Regions from separate parts of the Rhodoglobus sp. genome, predicted to be linked through region 2. Evidence: predicted binding sites of a transcription regulator. Region 2 holds the regulator's gene; each other region holds the start of a gene.
The links. Region 2 encodes HrcA, which represses chaperone genes, less so after heat shock. Its sites were predicted from a motif close to TTNGCACTCGNNNNNNNCGAGTGCNAA; they were not measured.

Region 1 (6,118 bases), 590 kb from region 2:
CAACCTGGTCAATGAACTGAAGTGAAACACCCGAGGATGCTGCACCAAGAATTGCGGAAACATCTTCATTGAGCAGACGAGGGATTTCAGTCTCGTATGCCTTGTTGTCGGTGTCACCGGAGTCGCCCTGGATCAGGTCGATCTGGATGCCTGCATCTGCCTCGTTAACCTGAGCAGCTGCGTACTCGGTTCCTGCGATCTCGGGCGGGCCGAGGAATGCGAGGTTACCGGTTACCGGGAGTGCCGTTCCGAGTTTCAAGCTGAGGTCGCCACCACCGTTGCCAGAAGGAGTTTCCCCTCCGTCAGTTGCACAGCCAGCCAATACCAGTGCGCTTGCACCGACGATTGCGAGACCGCTCAACAGGGTCCGCTTGGACCGTGATGGGGAGGCCGTAGCCTTCGCGAATACGCTCATGTTGCTCCTTGCGTTTCGAATGTGTTCAGGAATCAAATGTGGCACTGCGGTGTCGCCACACAGTCAAGCTATGCCCACTCGGGACGTATGCACAATACGTCTGTACTACAGCCTTGTAACACTCTTAAGAATCGTTACCATACGTAGACTCTTCAGAAACGCAGATGTTACTCAGTTAATCCGGGTGTACACGTTGTCGCTACCGTACTGGTAAATACCAATGATCGCGTCCTGAGGATCGCCATTGTCACTGAGGGTTATCGGGCCCGAAACACCGTCGTAATCTACGGTTCCGCCATCGAGGATAATCTTTGCGGCATCCGCAAAATTGGTCACGACCTCACCGTCACCAACACCACCCGAGACTTCTTGCATTTTGCTCGAGATCGCTTTTCCGCTTGTCTTCTGCGCCGCCAAAGCGGCGAGGCTCGCCAAGATCACCGCGTCATAGCTCTCCGCGGCGTAGCTGAAGTCTTTCAAGCTCGGGTTGATCTCCAGGAGCCTGTCAGTGAAATCAGAAATCGTCGAAATTTCTAGTCCGGGATGAGTGACGATCGACCCCGTCAGACTTCCTGCAGCAAATCCCGAGCCGCGCTCCCCCAACGACAGTCCGCTAAAGAAGAGTTGATCGCCCGAGTAGCCGGCCGCGATGAACGCCTTGGCAATCTTCTCGGCCTGAGTGGTTCCCAGAATTGCAACGGCATCAGGCTTTGCGGCAATGGCATCAGCGATTTGATCGTCGAGGCCCGTTGCCTTGTCGTCGATAGTCTCTTCGACAATGACTTCGCCACCACCGCGCTGGAAGGTTTCACCGACTGCGCGAGGCAGGAGGGGGCCGCACAACGCATCTTCGGAGAGAATCGCGATCGAGCCGTCAACGCGGTCAGCCATTTCGGCGCCGAGAGCAGAACCTTCGAGCGCGCACGATGGCGATGTTCGCCAGTACAACATGCTGTCGTCATAATTCGAGAAATCAGGAGAATCGTTCGCTGGCGAAATCTCGACGACGCCCGCGCCAGTGATCTTGTCGATCACCTTTTTGGAGACACCATTCGACAGGCCACCAATAATCACGGTTGCTCTTGCCGCAAGCAACTCAGTGGCAGCATCTTCTGCAGTCGTGCCTGTTGAGTCGCCTGAGTCCTGAGTCTCGACCGTCACCGTGAGGTTGGCATTGGCATCATTGACGTCCTGGGCCGCCAACGCAATCGCAGCCGAAACGGCGGGGGCAAACTTTTTGAGTGACCCGGTCTCGGGAACGAGAGCACCAATGGTGAGGGTCAAATCTTTGGGCGCGATGGGCTCCGGTGGGGCTTCTTCAGCCGAGCATCCGCTGAGAACAAGAACTGCGGCGAGAACGCCAGCAACTGCTGTGAACCCGCGACGGGTCCGCAGCGATACGCGTGATCCACGGTCTATGGATGTCATCACAGTCGCTCCTATCTACCGCTCGAAACAGAAAGCGGCATTGTTACGGTAGTGGGCAAATCGCGAAACACGAACTCAGCAAAGCCAATTCGCGGCCAAAAAGTGCCCCCAATCCGGGCGGCACTCGTTCTATCCGACGATCGATCCCGCCGTGAACACGAACTTATTTTCGCCGTTGTAGGTGTACTTTCCCCAGTATCCGGGCTCAATGTTTCCGTCTGGCGTGAAGTTGACTGTTCCCGAGACACCGTCATAGTCGATGTCATTTGTTGTTTTCAGGACCTCTAAACACTCAGCGAAACTCAGGCACTTCACTCCGCCCTTTGAGACGTCATAGAGGGAACCAGCAACCTGCTCCCCCGCGTCATCCTGGGCAACGATCGCCGCGAGAGCAGCCAACATAGTGGCGTCATAGGACTCCATTGCATAGCGGTAGCTCGTGAGTTTCGAATTGGTTGCCTTAAGCGTCGCGATGAACGTCTTCGATGGCTGCGCACCCTCAATGACCCCCCGCACCCCTTTCAGCGTGCCGTTCGTGAACGATTGCGAATAGTCACCAGTGTTCAGTGACGTAAGCCAGAGCTTCGAACCCTTATACCCAGCGGCCACAAGTTTTGCGATAGCGGCCTTAGTTGCCTTGACGGCGTCATACGTCGACCCGACAACAACAAAATCGGGCTTCGCTTTCTTAAGGTTGGCAACGATCGAATCAAAGTTGGTGGTTGTGCTGGTGAAAACTTCGTCGGCTACGAGTTCATTGCCGTACTCGGCGAGGGCAGTGACGAACGTGTCATGAAGCGCAATACCCTCGTCATCCGCGACATAAACAAATGCGATGCGCTGAGTTGTTTCCCCGCCCGCAAGGGCTTCTGCGAGCGCATAACCCTGCTGGTCGTAGGCCGGTATCGTGCGGAAGAAGTAGCCATCGTCGAAAACATCGCCCAGGGTCGAGAAGGTGGCAGCAGGAGAAATTACCGGAATCTTGGCTTCGATTGCGAGAGGGATAGCCCTTTGCGCGAGAGCCGACGACGACGGTCCGATGACCACATCAACCTTCTTAGACACCAGTGCCTTAAACGATGACTCGAGCTTTGTGGTCTTTGCCTCACCCGAGTCTGCACTCACAATCTCAACGGGGGCACCGTTTACTCCGCCAGCCGCGTTGATCTCCTTGACTGCAGCAGCCACCCCCGCCGCTTGCGCAGCAGCGAGAAAGGAGAATGTTCCACTCGTCGGAAAGATGGTGCCCACTCGCAGCACGCCATCACCCGCAGGAGTTACAACCGGGGTCGGAGTAGGTGACGCTGCTGCCGAAACCACCGGAGTGGGCGTCGGTGCCGGTGAACTGCACGCTGCAAGAGCGACGGCAACGGATGCCGCAACGATTAGACGTCGACTTGCACGAAACCTCGTCATTGACTTACCTCTCTCGGCACCGCAACCTTCGGGCGATCACGCACCTTCACAGGAATACTACGGTGCGCCAGGAGCTTCGGCTGGCGAACCAAGCCGAGTACGAGACGAGTGACGGAAGAGATCGAAGGTGAGGATAGCCAACGCCACCCACACAATGGCAAATCCTAACCAGCGTTCCGGCGGCATAGCCTCATGGAAGATGAAGACGCCAACCACAAGCTGCAGTATTGGTGCCAAGTACTGGGCGAGGCCCATGTAGGTGAGCGGCAGACGGCGGGCGGCGGCAGCAAAAAGGATCAAGGGGATCGCGGTGATGGCGCCAAGACACAGCGTCAAAACCGTGTGGCTAGTGCTAACGGAGCCAAGCGAAAGAGTGCCATTGGCGCCCAATACAAACAGAACTATTATGGCGATTGGCGTCAAGAATGCTGTTTCGACTGCTAGTCCACCCAGCGCATCCGCCTTCGGTCCAACGCTCTTCTTTACGAGTCCATAGAGACCGAAGCTGAAGGCCAGAGCCAAAGCGATCCAGGGGAATTTTCCGTAACCGATCGCCAGCACAAGAACAGCGAGCGCACTGATGCCAATCGCGACCCACTGTAGAGGGCGGAGTCGTTCTCGAAGAATGATGACGCCAAGCAATACGGTCACGATGGGGTTCGTGAAGTAGCCAAGCGATGCTTCAACGATGTGGCCGTTGAGGCTTGCATAAACGTAGACAAGCCAGTTCACGACAACGAAAGCGCCGCCCAAACCCAGAGTCCAGAAAGTTCGACGATCGCGCACAATCACCATCACCCGCGCATAGCCACGCGTGACGAGCAAAAGTGCAGCACAGAAAACGAGTGAGAGAACAATCCGCCAGGCCACAATCTCGATGGCGCCTGAGTCCTTGAGGAAGAAAAACGCGATGGGCATCGCGCCCCACAGGATGTAGGCGGATACCGCAAAACCGAGGCCGCTCGGTGATACGCGGTCAGTAGCGTGAGAAGTCGGGGGCACCGTTAAAGTCTAGGGCTGCGCCGGCTGCACCACTGACATCCGCCCAACACAAAAGCCCAAGGCAATTGCCTTGGGCTTGAGTGATGCCGAACAGCGAAGTTCGGCGATGATTTGCGCTTCGCCTTAGCGAACGACCACAGCAAGAACGTCGCGAGCCGACAGCACGAGCAGGTCGTCTCCGCCGTACTTCACTTCGGTCCCGCCGTACTTGGAGTAAATAACCTTGTCGCCTACGGCGATGTCAAGCGGCACGCGGTTTCCGTTGTCGTCGATACGACCGGGACCTACGGCGACTACTTCACCCTCTTGGGGCTTCTCTTTCGCAGTGTCAGGAATGACGAGCCCAGACGCGGTGGTCTGTTCTGCATCGACCTGCTTGATAACAATGCGATCTTCGAGCGGCTTAATGGACACCGACACGTGTGACCTCTTTCTCAAGTTCTTGGGTTGGCACACTCCCTGTGGGAGTGCCAGATCAACTATACGGCTTGGTTGGCACTCGATCAACGTGAGTGCCAATACAGATGCGGATACGGTTAGAGAATGAATCAGAGCGAATTGCGCGAGCTACTTTCAGCCGAAGGCCTCCGCCTGCTCGACTCACTTCCCGCTTGGCAATCGAGCGACGAAATTGTACGCACTGTCGGCGAACTGCGAAAAGCTGGCCACAGCGCCGGCCTCGTCGCCGCCGTGCTCAGCCAGTCCAAATTGCGGGCAAAAGCGGCGAACAAGTTCGGCCCATTTGCCGAACGGATGCTCTTTACCGAAGCCGGCCTCGAACAAGCAACTCGACTTCCTGTTGCGGCGCTCCACGCCGGCCGCTTCAGTAACGCCAATGTGAAGTGGGTCGCCGATCTCGGCTGCGGAATCGGCGCAGACGCCCTCGCGCTCGCAGGCCTCGGCCTCACCGTCACGGCTGTCGAGTTGGACGAAACCACCGCAGCGCTCGCGAGCTTCAATCTAGCTCCCTGGAGCAACGCTCACGTCGTTCACGGCGATGCAGAATCGGCAGATCTCTCAGGGATCGACGGCATCTACCTCGACCCAGCGCGGCGGGATGCTCGCGTTCGCCTGACCAATCCGGCGGACTGGACACCATCACTCGATTTCGCTTTCAGTCTTGCCGAGCGCTATCCCACCGGAATCAAGCTCGGCCCCGGCATCGATCGCGATCTCATTCCCGAAAATGCTGAAGCCCAGTGGATCTCAGTCGGCCGTGAAGTCGTAGAGCTCGGGCTGTGGTTCGGTGCAGTCGCTCGCGACGGCATCCGTCGCTCCGCACTGGTCATCGGTGAACACGGCACCGCCGAAATGACGGCAGCCTCCGACAGCGCAGATGAAGCCACGGGAGAATTAGGGCAGTTTCTTTATGAACCAGATGGGGCAGTCATCCGGGCGAGGCTTATCGGAGATCTCACCAGACAGCTGAACGGACGGATGCTCGACACGTCGATTGCGTACTTCAGTGCAGACGCAGCAGTGGCCTCGCCATTCGCAACCTGTTTCGAGATTGTCGCTGACTTCGCACTCGATAAGCGCTCACTCAAGAAGGAACTCGCTTCCCGCAAGATTGGCACTCTAGAAATCAAAAAGCGCGGGGTCGATATCGACCCCGCGACTTTCCGAACATCGCTCTCACTGAAGGGTGAGCACAGTGCAACGCTGATTCTTACGCGCGTGGCAGGCAAGCGTCGGGCGCTACTAGCTCGGCGCGTTGTTTCGCCTGCGTAGCGGGCTGGTGGCTGCTAGAAATCGCGGCGGAAGCTGGGACCCATCTGGCTGATGCCTGCAGTAAATAGCAGGAATGCGCCAATAATAATGATTCCGGTGATCAAGCCGATCGCGACGCTAATGTAT
Region 2 (6,118 bases):
CGTCGTCGAGCTCTTCATCAATGTACAGGTGCGCCACGGTCGTCGCCTACAGGAACCGATCGCGAAGCTTCGCGAACAGGCCCTGCTGGAATTCAGCAAAATGCGGTTCTTTGCTCTTGCGAATGGCAGCAAGTTGTTTGATCAAGGTCTGCTCGGCACCACTCAACTTGGTAGGTGTGACCACTTGGATGCCCAAGCGCAAGTCACCTCGACCGCCTCCGCGAAGGCTCGTGATTCCTCGTTCCTTGACCGTGAGAACTTCACCGCTCTGAGTGCCAGGCTTGATGTGAACTTCGACTTTGTCATCGAGACCATCGAGCGTGACGGTGGTTCCCAAGATCGCGTCGAGCATCTGCACCTCGACGGTTGCGAGAAGATCGTCATCTGAGCGACTGAAGACGTCGTGATGACGGACTTTCATCTCCAAGAAGAGGTCTCCATTCGGGCCGCCTGCCGGGCCGACTTCACCCTGACCGGGCATTTGCAACCGCAAACCGGTTTCGACTCCGGCCGGAATGTCAACCGAAATGGTGCGCTGTGCGCGCACGCGACCTTGGCCGGCACACGTGGCACACGGGTTCACGATGATGTTGCCGTATCCGCGGCATGTGCCGCAGGGACTCGACGTCATGACGTTGCCCAAAAGGCTGCGCACTTGGCGCTGGATCTGGCCGCTACCCTGACAAATATCGCAGCGCACTGGAGATGAGCCGGGAGCTGAGCAGTTTCCCTCACACGTTTCACAGAGCACAGCTGTGTTGACCTCGATGTCCCGTGAGACACCGAAGATGGTGTCTTTCAGGCTGACTTCAACCCGCAAGAGCGCATCTTGTCCCCGCTCCCGTCGCGAGCGTGGTCCAACGGATTGTCCGCCACCACCGCCACCAAAGAAGGTCTCGAAGATGTCGCCGAATCCGAAGTTCGCACCGCCGCCGAATCCGCCGCTTCCACCCATGTCGTACTGCTGACGTTGCTGCGGATCGCTGAGCACGTCATAGGCATGCGTGACGGACTTGAACCGCTCTGATGCATCTGCGCTCGGGTTGACGTCGGGGTGCAACTCGCGAGCGAGTTTGCGGTACGCCTTCTTGATTTCTTCTGGCGTGGCCTCGCGGGCAACGCCCAGTGCTTCGTAGTGATCTGCCAAAGTTCCGATTGCTCCTTACGAGCTCAGTTTTCTTCCAAAAGTCGCGACAGGTAGCGCGCTACCGCGCGAACCGCTGCCATGTTGTTCGAATAATCCATGCGGGTTGGACCAAGCACCCCGAGGCGTGCAATGCCGCCGCCAGACGAGGAGTACCCACCCGTGACGACCGAAGTCTCTTCCAACCCAAATTCTGCGTTCTCGCGTCCGATCCGCGTGGAAACGGACCCACTTGTTACTTGCATTTCTCCAAAGAGCCGTAACAACGTCACTTGCTCTTCTATTGCCTCAAGAACAGGAAAAATACTTCCCGAGAAGTCTTGCTCGGTTCGCGCAAGATTTGCTGTGCCCGCGAGAACAAGTTTGTCATGGCGATTGGCCAATACCTGTTCGATCAAGCTGGATGCCACCTGGCTGACGAGTGCCTGACGTTCCACAGGAAAAATATCCGCGAAGTTCGCGAGCCGCTCCGCCGCCTGAGGAAGCGACTGGTCGTGGAGCGCCGAATTCAGCTTTGCGCGCATCTCCCCCAGAAACACCTCGTCTAGAGGTTCGGAAACATCGATGAGCCGCTGCTCGACGAGCCCGGAGTCGGTGATGAACACCGTCATAATTCGCGAAGAATTAATGGGGACCAGCTCAACGTGGCGCACCCGAGCCGTAGCAAGAGACGGATACTGCACAAGCGCGACACTGTTCGTTAGCTGAGACAGCATGCGAACAGTGCGCGCAAGAACGTCGTCCAAATCGTCTGCTTGCCCCAGGAACGACTCAATTGCTTGACGTTGGGCGCTAGTGAGCGGCCTGAGATCTGCGAGCTGGTCTACGAATACGCGATAGCCCTTGTCTGTTGGCACACGGCCAGATGAGGTGTGAGGAGCGGTAATCAGCTCTTCGTCTTCGAGCAAAACCATGTCGTTGCGAATCGTTGCAGCAGACACCCCAAAGGAATGACGCTCGACTATCGACTTGGATCCGACAGGCTCGCGCGTAGCAACGTAGTCCTGCACGATGACTCGAAGCACGTCAAGTCCGCGGGCGGAAACCATGCCACCACCCACCTCTCTTGATTGGCACTCAATCCGTTCGACTGCCAATCTTACTCGACACTCCGTGACACAACCGTTGCACCACGCAACTCATTAGCGCTACCGTGTCTCTGTACTTGAGCGCTACCTCTTCGGGGAAATGCTCAGGTGGCACACCGAGCATTTTGATGAAACCCGGGAAGTTCCCTTGTTCACCTGAAAGGCACGAACTCATGACTGACGCAAATCCGCAGCCCGCCGCACCGCAGCCTGCCGCTCAACTGACCACGGCTGAGGACAACCAGTGGGCGTCATTCGCTCACTTGGGCGGAATCCTCAGCTTCCTGCCATCGCTCATTATCTGGCTGGTCTTCAAAGATCGCGGTGCTTTCACCAATGTGGAAGCCAAGGAAGCGCTGAACTTCCAGATCACATTGACCATTGCGCAGATCGCGCTCCTGATTGTCGGTTCGATTCTTACCGCAGTCACCTTCGGTCTCTTTGGCCTAATCCAAGGACTTCTTGGTTTCGCTATCTGGGCTGTCGGATTGATCTTCTCGATTGTCGGCTTCACCAAGGCAAAGGACGGCAACCACTACCGTTACCCCTTCGCTCTTCGTCTCATCAAGTAACGCGGTAGTTACCCGCTGAAAAAGACTCGGCCCCGGGAGCTTCGGCTCTCGGGGCTATTCTTTTGCCCAATGCAGGGTTTAATGGAGTCATGTCAGATTCCACACCTCCCACCAGCTCTCCGTACGCACCGATCCAACCGATGAGTCCAAGCGATGAGAAGCTCTGGTCAACACTGATTCACATCGGTGGAATCTTCTTGGGATTCATTTCAGCGCTCGTTGGCTACCTCGTCTTCAAGGACCGCGGACCGTTCGTGCGCGCCCACGCTCGCACTGCACTCAACTTTCAAATCACGATGTATATCGCGATGTTCCTTGGCGGGATTCTCACCGTCGTCGGAATCGGCTTCCTCATTATTGTCGCGGCCGCCGTTCTGATCGTCATCTTCAGCATCATCGCCGCAATCGCTGCGAACAAGGGGCAGGCCTACAGCTACCCGCTCACGTTCGAGTTCATTAAGTAACTCAGACCCATCGCTCTAAATAGGGGCGTCAGCGAGCAGTCGTCGTACTACGGCATCCGCGAGCAGGCGCCCCTTTAGTGTGAGCTCAATCGTTCCGCTCAGTGCGGCTCGTGCTTCGACGAGCTCTTCGGCAATCAGCCCAGCGACCGCGGTACGACCTTCGGCATCGAGCGTGTCAATCTGAAGCCCATTGCGCACCCGGGTGCGCAACAAGACGTGTTCCAAATACTTGCTGGAGTCAGCGAGCGTCTCTCGACCTGCCCCCGGAGAGTGCCCAGCGGCGATACGATCCGCATACGCCGCCGGGTGCTTCACATTCCACCAGCGCACTCCTCCGACGTGGCTGTGTGCGCCAGGGCCAACACCCCACCAGTCATTGCCCAACCAGTAGCCCAAATTGTGACGACTAGTGTTGCTGACCTCAGGATCATCGCTTGCCTTGCCCCAGTTGCTGACCTCGTACCACTCGTACCCGGCAGCCTTGAGCTTCTGCTCCGCTAATTCGTACATGTCAGCCTGAAGATCATCATCGACGGCAGCAACAACTCCGCGGCGAATCTGTGCCGCCAGCTTCGTGCCCGTTTCGATAATCAGCGCGTAGGCCGAAATATGGTCAGGATTCTGCGCGATCGCGTGATCAAGCGAACGCTCCCAATCCTGCAAAGTCTCGCCCGGAGTTCCGTAGATCAGATCGAGGCTCACATCGAGCCCCACCTCGCGAGCCCACGCCACAACATGAGGCACACGCTCGGGATCGTGAGTGCGCTCCAGCGTTGCCAGCACATGAGGCACTGCCGACTGCATTCCAAACGACACCCTCGTGAATCCGGCATCTTTGAGCGCCAGCAGGTAATCGCGGTCAACAGAATCAGGGTTCGCCTCAGTGGTCACTTCGACATCCGAAGCGAAACCCCAGGTGTCGCGCGCGGCAGCGAGCATGCGAGTGAGGTCGGTCACGGGCAACAGCGTTGGAGTGCCGCCGCCAAAGAACACTGTCGACGCTTTTCGGGGAGCAACGCCAGCCTGGGACAACACGGTGGATGCCAATGCCATTTCAGCGATCGCTTCCGTTGCGTAGTCAGACCGTTTCGCTCCGCGTAATTCTTCGCTCGTGTACGTATTGAAATCGCAGTAACCGCAGCGAACCCTACAGAACGGAACGTGAATGTAGACACTCCACTGACGGTTCTCAGAACCGGCGGCAGCGCTCTCTGGCAGCGCGCCGTCAAGGGGTGCTGGGTCGGCAATGGGCAAAGCACCTGGCACGAACGAGTCCCCTAAACAGCTGATCACACGAGCGTGCCCCAGCAGTTGCATGCAGGCACAACCTCAATTGTCGCACCTCGGTCATGGGAGAATGTCACCGTGACAACGCACATTCTTTGGGACATCGACGGCACCCTCATCCACAACTCTCGAGACGGTGCAACGGTCTACGTCGACGCTTTCACTCGCGTCACCGGCGCCCCACCACAGCGACGGATCGCTAGCCCGCACGGCATGACCGAGGGACAGCTGCTCGCCGAACTGCTGCAGCTCAATGGACACTCCCCCGCGATGTTGGATGATCTGCTCACCGAACTCGACAGTCGGACGCAAGCCCAGCACGACCTCGGCTTCACTCGCGAAGCCGTCGCCGGAGGTCAACGGGCGCTGCGCGAAGTCTCACGACACGGCTGGACAAACGCGCTGCTCACCGGGAATGGCCCTCAGCACTCGCGCTTCAAACTGTCGGCCGCCGGCTACTCCCTCAACGACTTCAACTGGCAGAACTCATTCTTTGGTGATCGATCGCCCAATCGCTCACACCTCACCTCGCTCGTCGCACCCCTGCTCGGTGCCGGACCGCACGTCATCATCGGTGACACCCCGAATGATGGGCTAGCCGCTGACAGCGCGCAATTGCCCTTTATCGCCGTCGCCACCGGAGCATTCTCCGTTGCCGATCTCCGGAACACCAACGCGCGACTGGTCATTTCCGACCTAGAGTCGGGCATCGACGACGTGATCGGCATCATCGCCGAGCTTGCCACGCGGGGCTAGTTCGATGTAACGGGGCCGGCAAGCGCTCGCAAATAGCGACCAACCACTACGTACTGCAAAACTCGCAAGGCCGGCGACAGCAACATCCATTTGGTTGACGACGGTCGTGAGAACGAACGAACTGTGATCCAAATCGAATTGTCGTCGCGGCGCTCAATCATGAATGACTCTTCACCACGCAACGGATGACCCTCTAGCGTTCCATAAGCAAAACCAGCGACCGTTGGCTGATCAACAACGTAAACGACACGTACTGGCTCGTGGGCCGCGAACAGACCTCGCCCTACCGTGAGCACTATGGTGTCACCAGGGCGAACTTTGGGGTGGGCATCATTGTCGTGCGAAAGATCGAGCGCTTCACCGGCGGGATCGCGAGGCAACACGGTCACACCGAAACCACTGCGGCGCTTAACACCCCACGTCAAAATTTGTTGGTGCGCGAGAGCCCACCGCTCATCGCCGTGACCAATTCTGGCCGTGCGCTCAACGCGACGAAAGCCCTTCGGAGGAAGAACGGTAAAAGTGCTGCCACGCGTGGCACCCACCGCGCCGTACGTAACAGGCGCATTCGGGTAGGTGCGGGCATCCACTTCGTCTACTTCTTCTCTTTGCCGGCTTCGACTTCACCAGACAGCGCTGCAATGAAAGCAGCCTGCGGCACCTCGACGCGCCCCACCATTTTCATACGCTTCTTGCCCTCTTTTTGCTTCTCGAGGAGCTTGCGCTTGCGGCTAATGTCGCCACCGTAACACTTAGCCAACACGTCTTTGCGCATCGCCCGAATCGATTCACGAGCGATGATCTTCG
Region 3 (6,118 bases), 270 kb from region 2:
GCCCCGACGCATCAACGGTGCCGCGAAGGTCATCGAGAACGCGGATGCCCGCAGCACCAATTGCAATATCGGCTTGACCTCGCCGCCACGGTCGGCCAACGGTGTCCGTAATGATGATGCCAATCCGCACACCGAAGCGTTCGCGAAGCGCCGAGCACAATTGGCGAGCAGTCGCATCGGGATCGAGCGGAAGCAATAACACGATGCCGTCGGGCGTATTGCTCGAATCGACACCGGCCGCAGCCATCACCAGCCCGAGGCGATTCTCGACGATGCGGGTCACACCGTTGGGGTGCTCCCGTGACGCCACCACACGAACGGTTTCGTCGGTGATTGCCTGCTCACGATCAGCCGCCTTCACTGCGCGACCCTCGGCCTTGCTCACAATCTTGGAGGTGACCGTGAGAATGTCGCCATCCTCAAGCCCACCGTCCGGCGAATCGTTCGAGTCGGCAATCAATGCCGCCGATATCACCTGCACGAGGTCGTCACCGGACATAATTTCGGGGATGCCGGGCACGGCCCAGGCGCTCATTCTCACGTGTCTAGTCTGCGGCATTGGCGACCGCGACACTATTTGCGCAATGAGGGAAGCACATCACGACCGAAAACATCAAGAAATTCCCGCTGATTTCGACCAACGTTGTGGAGGTAAATGCGGTCGAAACCGAGGTCTAGGTAGCTCTGGATGTAGGCACGGTGCACGTCAGGATCCGCGCTGACGGGCATCCGGCCTTCAAAGTCTTCAGGACGAACCATTCGGGCGAGTTGTTCAAGCTCGAATGGTGACCGGATGTCGTTCTTTGCGAATCGCAGACCACCATTAGGCCACTCGGTGATGGCGTTCTTCATCGCCTGCTCGTCAGTGTCCGCCCAACTGAGATGCAGTCTCAAGACGCGGCTCTGCTGTGCAGTGTCACGGCCGGCTTCACGTGCACCCTCAGCGAATCGTTTGAGCAGCATGTCAATCTTTTCGAGCGGCGCGGCCTCGGTGATGAGCCCATCAACCGTTTTCCCTGCGCGTTTGGCTGCGACGGGACCGGCGGTGGCGACCAAGATCTCGGGTGCGGTCTCGGGCATTGTCCAGAGCCGAGTCGACTCCAGCCGGTAGAACTGACCATCGTGGCGCACATCTTTGCCTGCCAGCCCCGAGGCGAACAGTTTCTTGATGATTTCGACGGCTTCAAACATGCGGTTGATGCGTTCGGGCGCTTCAGGCCAGTACTGGCCGACCACATGTTCGTTAATGGCCTCACCACTGCCAAGGCCCAGCCAGTGCCGGCCCGGATTCATTGCGGCAAGAGTGGCCGATGCCTGAGCGACCATCGCGGGATGCCAACGAAATGTGGGCGCTGTGACTCCGGTGCCTAAGTCACCTATCGTGGTTTGGCCAAGCGCGCTCAGCACGTTCCACACGAAGGAAGCTTGGCCCTGTTGCGGCGTCCACGGCTGATAGTGGTCTGCGGCCATCACCCCACGAAAGCCGCGTGATTCGGCGTGCTGGGCAAACGCCAACACGTCGCGCGGATGAAACCGCTCAAGCATTGCGGCATAGCCAATGTGGGGCGCAGAAACGGAGGCGGGCATCTGTCTATTGTCGCGCGGACTGCGCCTCTGCCGTGTCACAACGGATGAACCAGCGAATTCCCGAACCGCTGACCGGATACTTGGCCGTTCACCGGGCTGGCTCATGCTGAAGAACGGCGGCAATTATCAACGGTGTGGATGATTCCACCGAAGGCCCAGCCAGCATTGTTCTCGAAGATCCAGACGGCAACCCCGTCCTGATGGACCAGCACTGGCAGCACCGGCAATAGATCGTCGCCAAATTGGGTCTTGATTCTCAGTTGGCGATAGTTCTACACTGAGCAAACGCCAACAATCGAAAGGAGCCTCGCGTGTTTATTTCAACTATCGGAATGATTCCGACTATCGCCGGCTCCGTCGGCACCCTCTCCGCCTAACCGGCTAGCGATCTCCGCCAACCCGTTCTGACGGTGGCGGCGCTCACGGAGCACACGACTCAACTCGATCATCACGAGACTGCGTTCGACTGACGAGTCTGCGCCCACCTCATCTGGAGCGCCAGCGCATCGCGATGATCTCTCCTTCTTCTGCAACTCGCGATCGCCGAGGGATGACGTTGGGTCGCCACCTGAACCGGCGCGCTTTTGCGCGCCTTCCGCATCAACTTCTGTCACGAAAGATCACCTCATGAACACAACTCTGGCGGCCCCTAAGGACCGCCCTAACCATCCGCCCGAACCCAGCAACAACGCCCAGTCGCGCCCAACTTCGGCGCACCGCGTGGGACTCATCGACCGAATTGCTCTGCATCTCGGCGTTGCGCTCATCACGTGGAGCCGCCGTCCTCACCGGGCTCGACTGATCGCAACCGCTGAATTCCGGGCCGAACACCAACTCCGTCGCGAGCGCCTGGCTTTAGCCCGGACTCGCGCTGAGCAGAACTATCCGCGGTTCATCATCCGATGATTGCGCCGCACCCGACCGTCGCCGGATCGCTCCGGCGACGGTCGCTTCGTTATCAGCGAACTGTGAGCAAAATGACTTGGCACTCTCGGGGTGAGAGTGCTAATTTCTGATTATTGAGTCACCGTGACTCAACTTTGAGAAAGGGGTTTCCCATGACACTGTCATTTGATCCTTTTGCCGAACTCGACCGGCTCACCGCTGCAGCCCAGTCCCGCGTCGGCACCCAGCCCATGCCCGTGGATCTTTACCGTCAGGCCGACGAGTACGTTCTCACCGCCGACCTTCCGGGCGTAGACCCCGGCTCCGTCGACGTTGACGTCGATGGCCAGCTGCTCACCATTCGTGCCGAACGCACCGCCGGCGAGCGCGAAGGAGCCAAGTGGCTATCACAGGAGCGTCGCTACGGGTCCTACCTGCGCCAGTTCAGCATTGGCGCCGGCATTGACCGCGAAAACATCAGCGCCAGCTACGACAACGGCGTACTCAGCGTCATCATCCCGGTGTCGGAGAAGGCAAAACCTCGCAAGATTGAGGTCAGCACCAACTCCGCGAACCAGGCTCGATCGTCCGAGACAGTCGCCGTTACGAGCTAGTCAGCACGCCGCTGTCGACGCGCCAACGCCACACACCAACGATGGGCGGATGCTTCACGCATCCGCCCATCGTTCGTTAAGTACTTCGCGCTCTAGTCGCTACAGCGCCCGCAATCGCGGTGCGATGTCGCGCTCGAAGAGCTCGAGGAAACGACGCTGGTCGCCCCCGGGCGCGTGGAACACGAGGTGATTGAGTCCGGCATCCACATACTGGCGAATCTCTTCAACAATCTTGTCTGGGTCGTTGCCCACGATCCACCGCGAAGCGATTTGTTCGATCGGCAGCGCGTCAGCAGCCTTCTCCATCTCGATCGGATCAGTGATGTCGTGCTTCTGCTCCTTCGAGAGCGCAAGCGGGGCCCAGAAACGTGTATTTTCGAGGGCGAGCTCGGCGTCGGTGTCGTAGGAGAGCTTGATTTCGATCATCCGGTCGATGTCCTCGAACTTGCGGTCAGCCTTAGCCGCACCCTCCTTGACGCCAGGAATGAGCGCGTCGTTGTAGAGCTCCATGCCCTTGCCAGAGGTGCAAATGAAACCATCACCGGCACGACCGGCGTAGCGGGCAACCATCGGGCCGCCCGCAGCAATGTAAATCGGGATGGGCTGGTCGGGGCGGTCATAAATGCTGGCTTCGTGAGTGGAGTAGTACTCTCCCTCGAACGACACCCGATCCTCGGTCCAGAGTGCACGCATGAGGCGCACTGATTCGCGCAAGCGCGCAAACCGCTCCTTGAACTCGGGCCAGTCCTGCGCGCCAGCACCACGGAATCCGGTAGCGACCTCGTTGAGCGCTTCACCCGTGCCAACCCCCAACATGATGCGCCCAGGATAAAGGCAACCCATCGTGGCAAAAGCCTGCGCCAGAACGGCAGGGTTGTAACGGAAAGTGGGGGTCATCACGCTCGTGCCAATCCGAATCGTGCTCGTGCGCTCTCCAACAGCAGCCATCCAGCTCAGTGAGAACGGTGCATGACCACCCTCATGACGCCAGGGCTGGAAATGATCGCTTACCGCAACACTCTCCATGCCATGGGCTTCGGCCGCGACCGCAATCTCTACGAGCTCACGTGGGGCAAACTGTTCAGCTGAGGCTTTGTATCCGAGAGTAAGAGTCATAGACCCATTGTGCCCGTACTACTCGCGAGGCGCCTGCAAAAAATCAGAAACTGACCGCGGAACGTACGGCGCAACATCGCCGCCCAGAGCGGCAACCTGCCGCACAAGCGAGCTCGAAACATAAGCGTGTTCAGGGTTTGGCAGCATGAAAATTGTTTCGACAGCAGCAAGATCGCGGTTCACGATCGCCATCGGGGTTTCGTACGCGACATCCACTTGAGAACGGATGCCCTTAACAATGACACTCGCCCCAACCTCGGTGCAGTAGTCGACGAGCAAACCCATGCTCCAACTCGTGACCCGAATGTTGCCGGCAAGCCGTGCATCCGCCACCGCCTGCTCAATGAGCGAAACCCGCTGTGCGATCGGCAGAAGCGCCGTCTTGCCCGGGTTGTGCACGACAACAACGTGCACCTCGTCAAAGGTTCTTGCTGCCCGCTCAATCACATCCAGGTGGCCCAGGGTGACAGGGTCAAAGGACCCAGGAACGACAGCGATCCGACTCATGCCTCAACGATAGTGGCTGAGTGCTGCTCACCGCGTGGGAGTTCGCTGTACGAGGAAACTCGCCAGCAAGGTCACAGGGAGTTAGTTCTTGCCGAGGAAGGCTTCTGCACTCTCATCGAGGCGACGCTTGAGTGCTTCGGCGAGCGCCGGATGCTCGGCCAGAGTCGGATCGTCAGCCAAGACCGCCTGCGCAGCCTCCCGCGCTTCCGTAATGAGTTGCCCGTCATTGGCCACTCGCAACAGCTTCAAACTCGAACGCCCACCCGATTGCACACCGCCGAGCACATCACCTTCACGACGAAGCTCAAGGTCTTTGTTCGCCAACTCGAAACCATCAAGAGTGGATGCCACAGCCTCAACACGTTCGCGGGCAAGCGACTCCACCTCCGCTGCAGTCACAAACAGGCACAGGCCCGGCACGCCACCTCGGCCAACACGGCCGCGCAACTGGTGCAACTGGGATACCCCGAAGCGATCAGCGTCAAGCACGACCATCACAGAAGCGTTTGGCACGTCAACGCCAACCTCGATCACTGTCGTTGCGACAAGAACATCTACATCACCGGCAGCGAACGCCCGCATAAGGTCATCTTTTTCGTCGCTCGACAACTTGCCATGGAGTGCCTCGATGCGCTTACCTGCGAGCACCTCGTTGCTGCGTAGCGAAGCCAACACCTCAGTAACGTTGGCGATAGGTCGCGGCGGTCCGGCATCCGGATCATCAGCCGCTGCCGGTGCAGGGTCACTGCCGGGCTCTTGCGTCTTGGCATCGATAGCGGGGCACACGACGAAACCTTGCCTGCCAATAGCGAGTTCCTCGGCTAAACGCTGCCACACACGAGACACCCAACCGGGTTTTTCGGCCAGCGGAACCACATGACTGCTGATGGGTTGGCGACCAGCGGGCAATTCGGCGATCGACGAAATATCGAGGTCACCAAAGACTGTCATCGCGACCGTGCGAGGGATGGGTGTCGCCGTAAGAACGAGAACGTGTGGTGGCTTGGCCCCCTTCAGTCGCAGTGCTTCACGCTGATCAACACCAAATCTGTGCTGCTCGTCTACGACAACTAGGCCGAGGTCAACGAAGCTCACCGCATCGCCCAAGAGTGCGTGGGTGCCGATCACAATGCGTGAGGCGCCAGACACGCTCGCGAGAAGCGCCTTCTTGCGCTCGGCCGTGGAGAGCTGGCCTGTGATGAGAGTCGGGCGCAATTCTGCCGCAAGATCGGGGCCAAGAGTGCGCACGATGGATCGGAAATGCTGATGCGCCAACACCTCGGTTGGCGCAAGCAGGGCCGACTGCCCACCCGACTGGGCCACCGCCAGCATCGCTCGCAATGCCACGAGAGTCTTGCCAGAGCCCACTTCGCCCTGCACCAGACGATTCATCGGAACCGGCTCGGCCA

Region 1: a site for HrcA is predicted at 4,754-4,780, ahead of groES (co-chaperone GroES). Genes of this name have one in related genera too.
Region 3: a site for HrcA is predicted at 2,570-2,596, ahead of ACOH1Z_RS03660 (Hsp20/alpha crystallin family protein). Genes of this name have one in related genera too.

The regions. Positions count from the first base shown of each region.
Region 1 is NZ_JBMDVL010000001.1:1,070,047-1,076,164, forward strand. It holds gene ACOH1Z_RS05270 (ABC transporter substrate-binding protein) at 1-415, opposite strand, end outside; gene ACOH1Z_RS05275 (ABC transporter substrate-binding protein) at 587-1,843, opposite strand; gene ACOH1Z_RS05280 (ABC transporter substrate-binding protein) at 1,973-3,259, opposite strand; gene rarD (EamA family transporter RarD) at 3,317-4,261, opposite strand; gene groES (co-chaperone GroES) at 4,385-4,681, opposite strand; gene ACOH1Z_RS05295 (THUMP-like domain-containing protein) at 4,805-5,992, shown strand; gene ACOH1Z_RS05300 (DUF4190 domain-containing protein) at 6,007-6,118, opposite strand, start outside.
Region 2 is NZ_JBMDVL010000001.1:476,186-482,303, forward strand. It holds gene ACOH1Z_RS02305 (16S rRNA (uracil(1498)-N(3))-methyltransferase) at 1-37, opposite strand, end outside; gene dnaJ (molecular chaperone DnaJ) at 47-1,147, opposite strand; gene hrcA (heat-inducible transcriptional repressor HrcA) at 1,171-2,193, opposite strand; gene ACOH1Z_RS02320 (DUF4870 domain-containing protein) at 2,406-2,804, shown strand; gene ACOH1Z_RS02325 (DUF4870 domain-containing protein) at 2,894-3,268, shown strand; gene hemW (radical SAM family heme chaperone HemW) at 3,284-4,534, opposite strand; gene ACOH1Z_RS02335 (HAD family hydrolase) at 4,634-5,311, shown strand; gene ACOH1Z_RS02340 (DUF1990 domain-containing protein) at 5,308-5,901, opposite strand; gene lepA (translation elongation factor 4) at 5,907-6,118, opposite strand, start outside.
Region 3 is NZ_JBMDVL010000001.1:741,718-747,835, forward strand. It holds gene cofE (coenzyme F420-0:L-glutamate ligase) at 1-535, opposite strand, end outside; gene ACOH1Z_RS03645 (TIGR03557 family F420-dependent LLM class oxidoreductase) at 574-1,587, opposite strand; gene ACOH1Z_RS03650 (hypothetical protein) at 1,908-2,201, opposite strand; gene ACOH1Z_RS03655 (hypothetical protein) at 2,215-2,493, shown strand; gene ACOH1Z_RS03660 (Hsp20/alpha crystallin family protein) at 2,646-3,086, shown strand; gene fgd (glucose-6-phosphate dehydrogenase (coenzyme-F420)) at 3,186-4,202, opposite strand; gene coaD (pantetheine-phosphate adenylyltransferase) at 4,221-4,709, opposite strand; gene ACOH1Z_RS03675 (ATP-dependent DNA helicase RecG) at 4,791-6,118, opposite strand, start outside.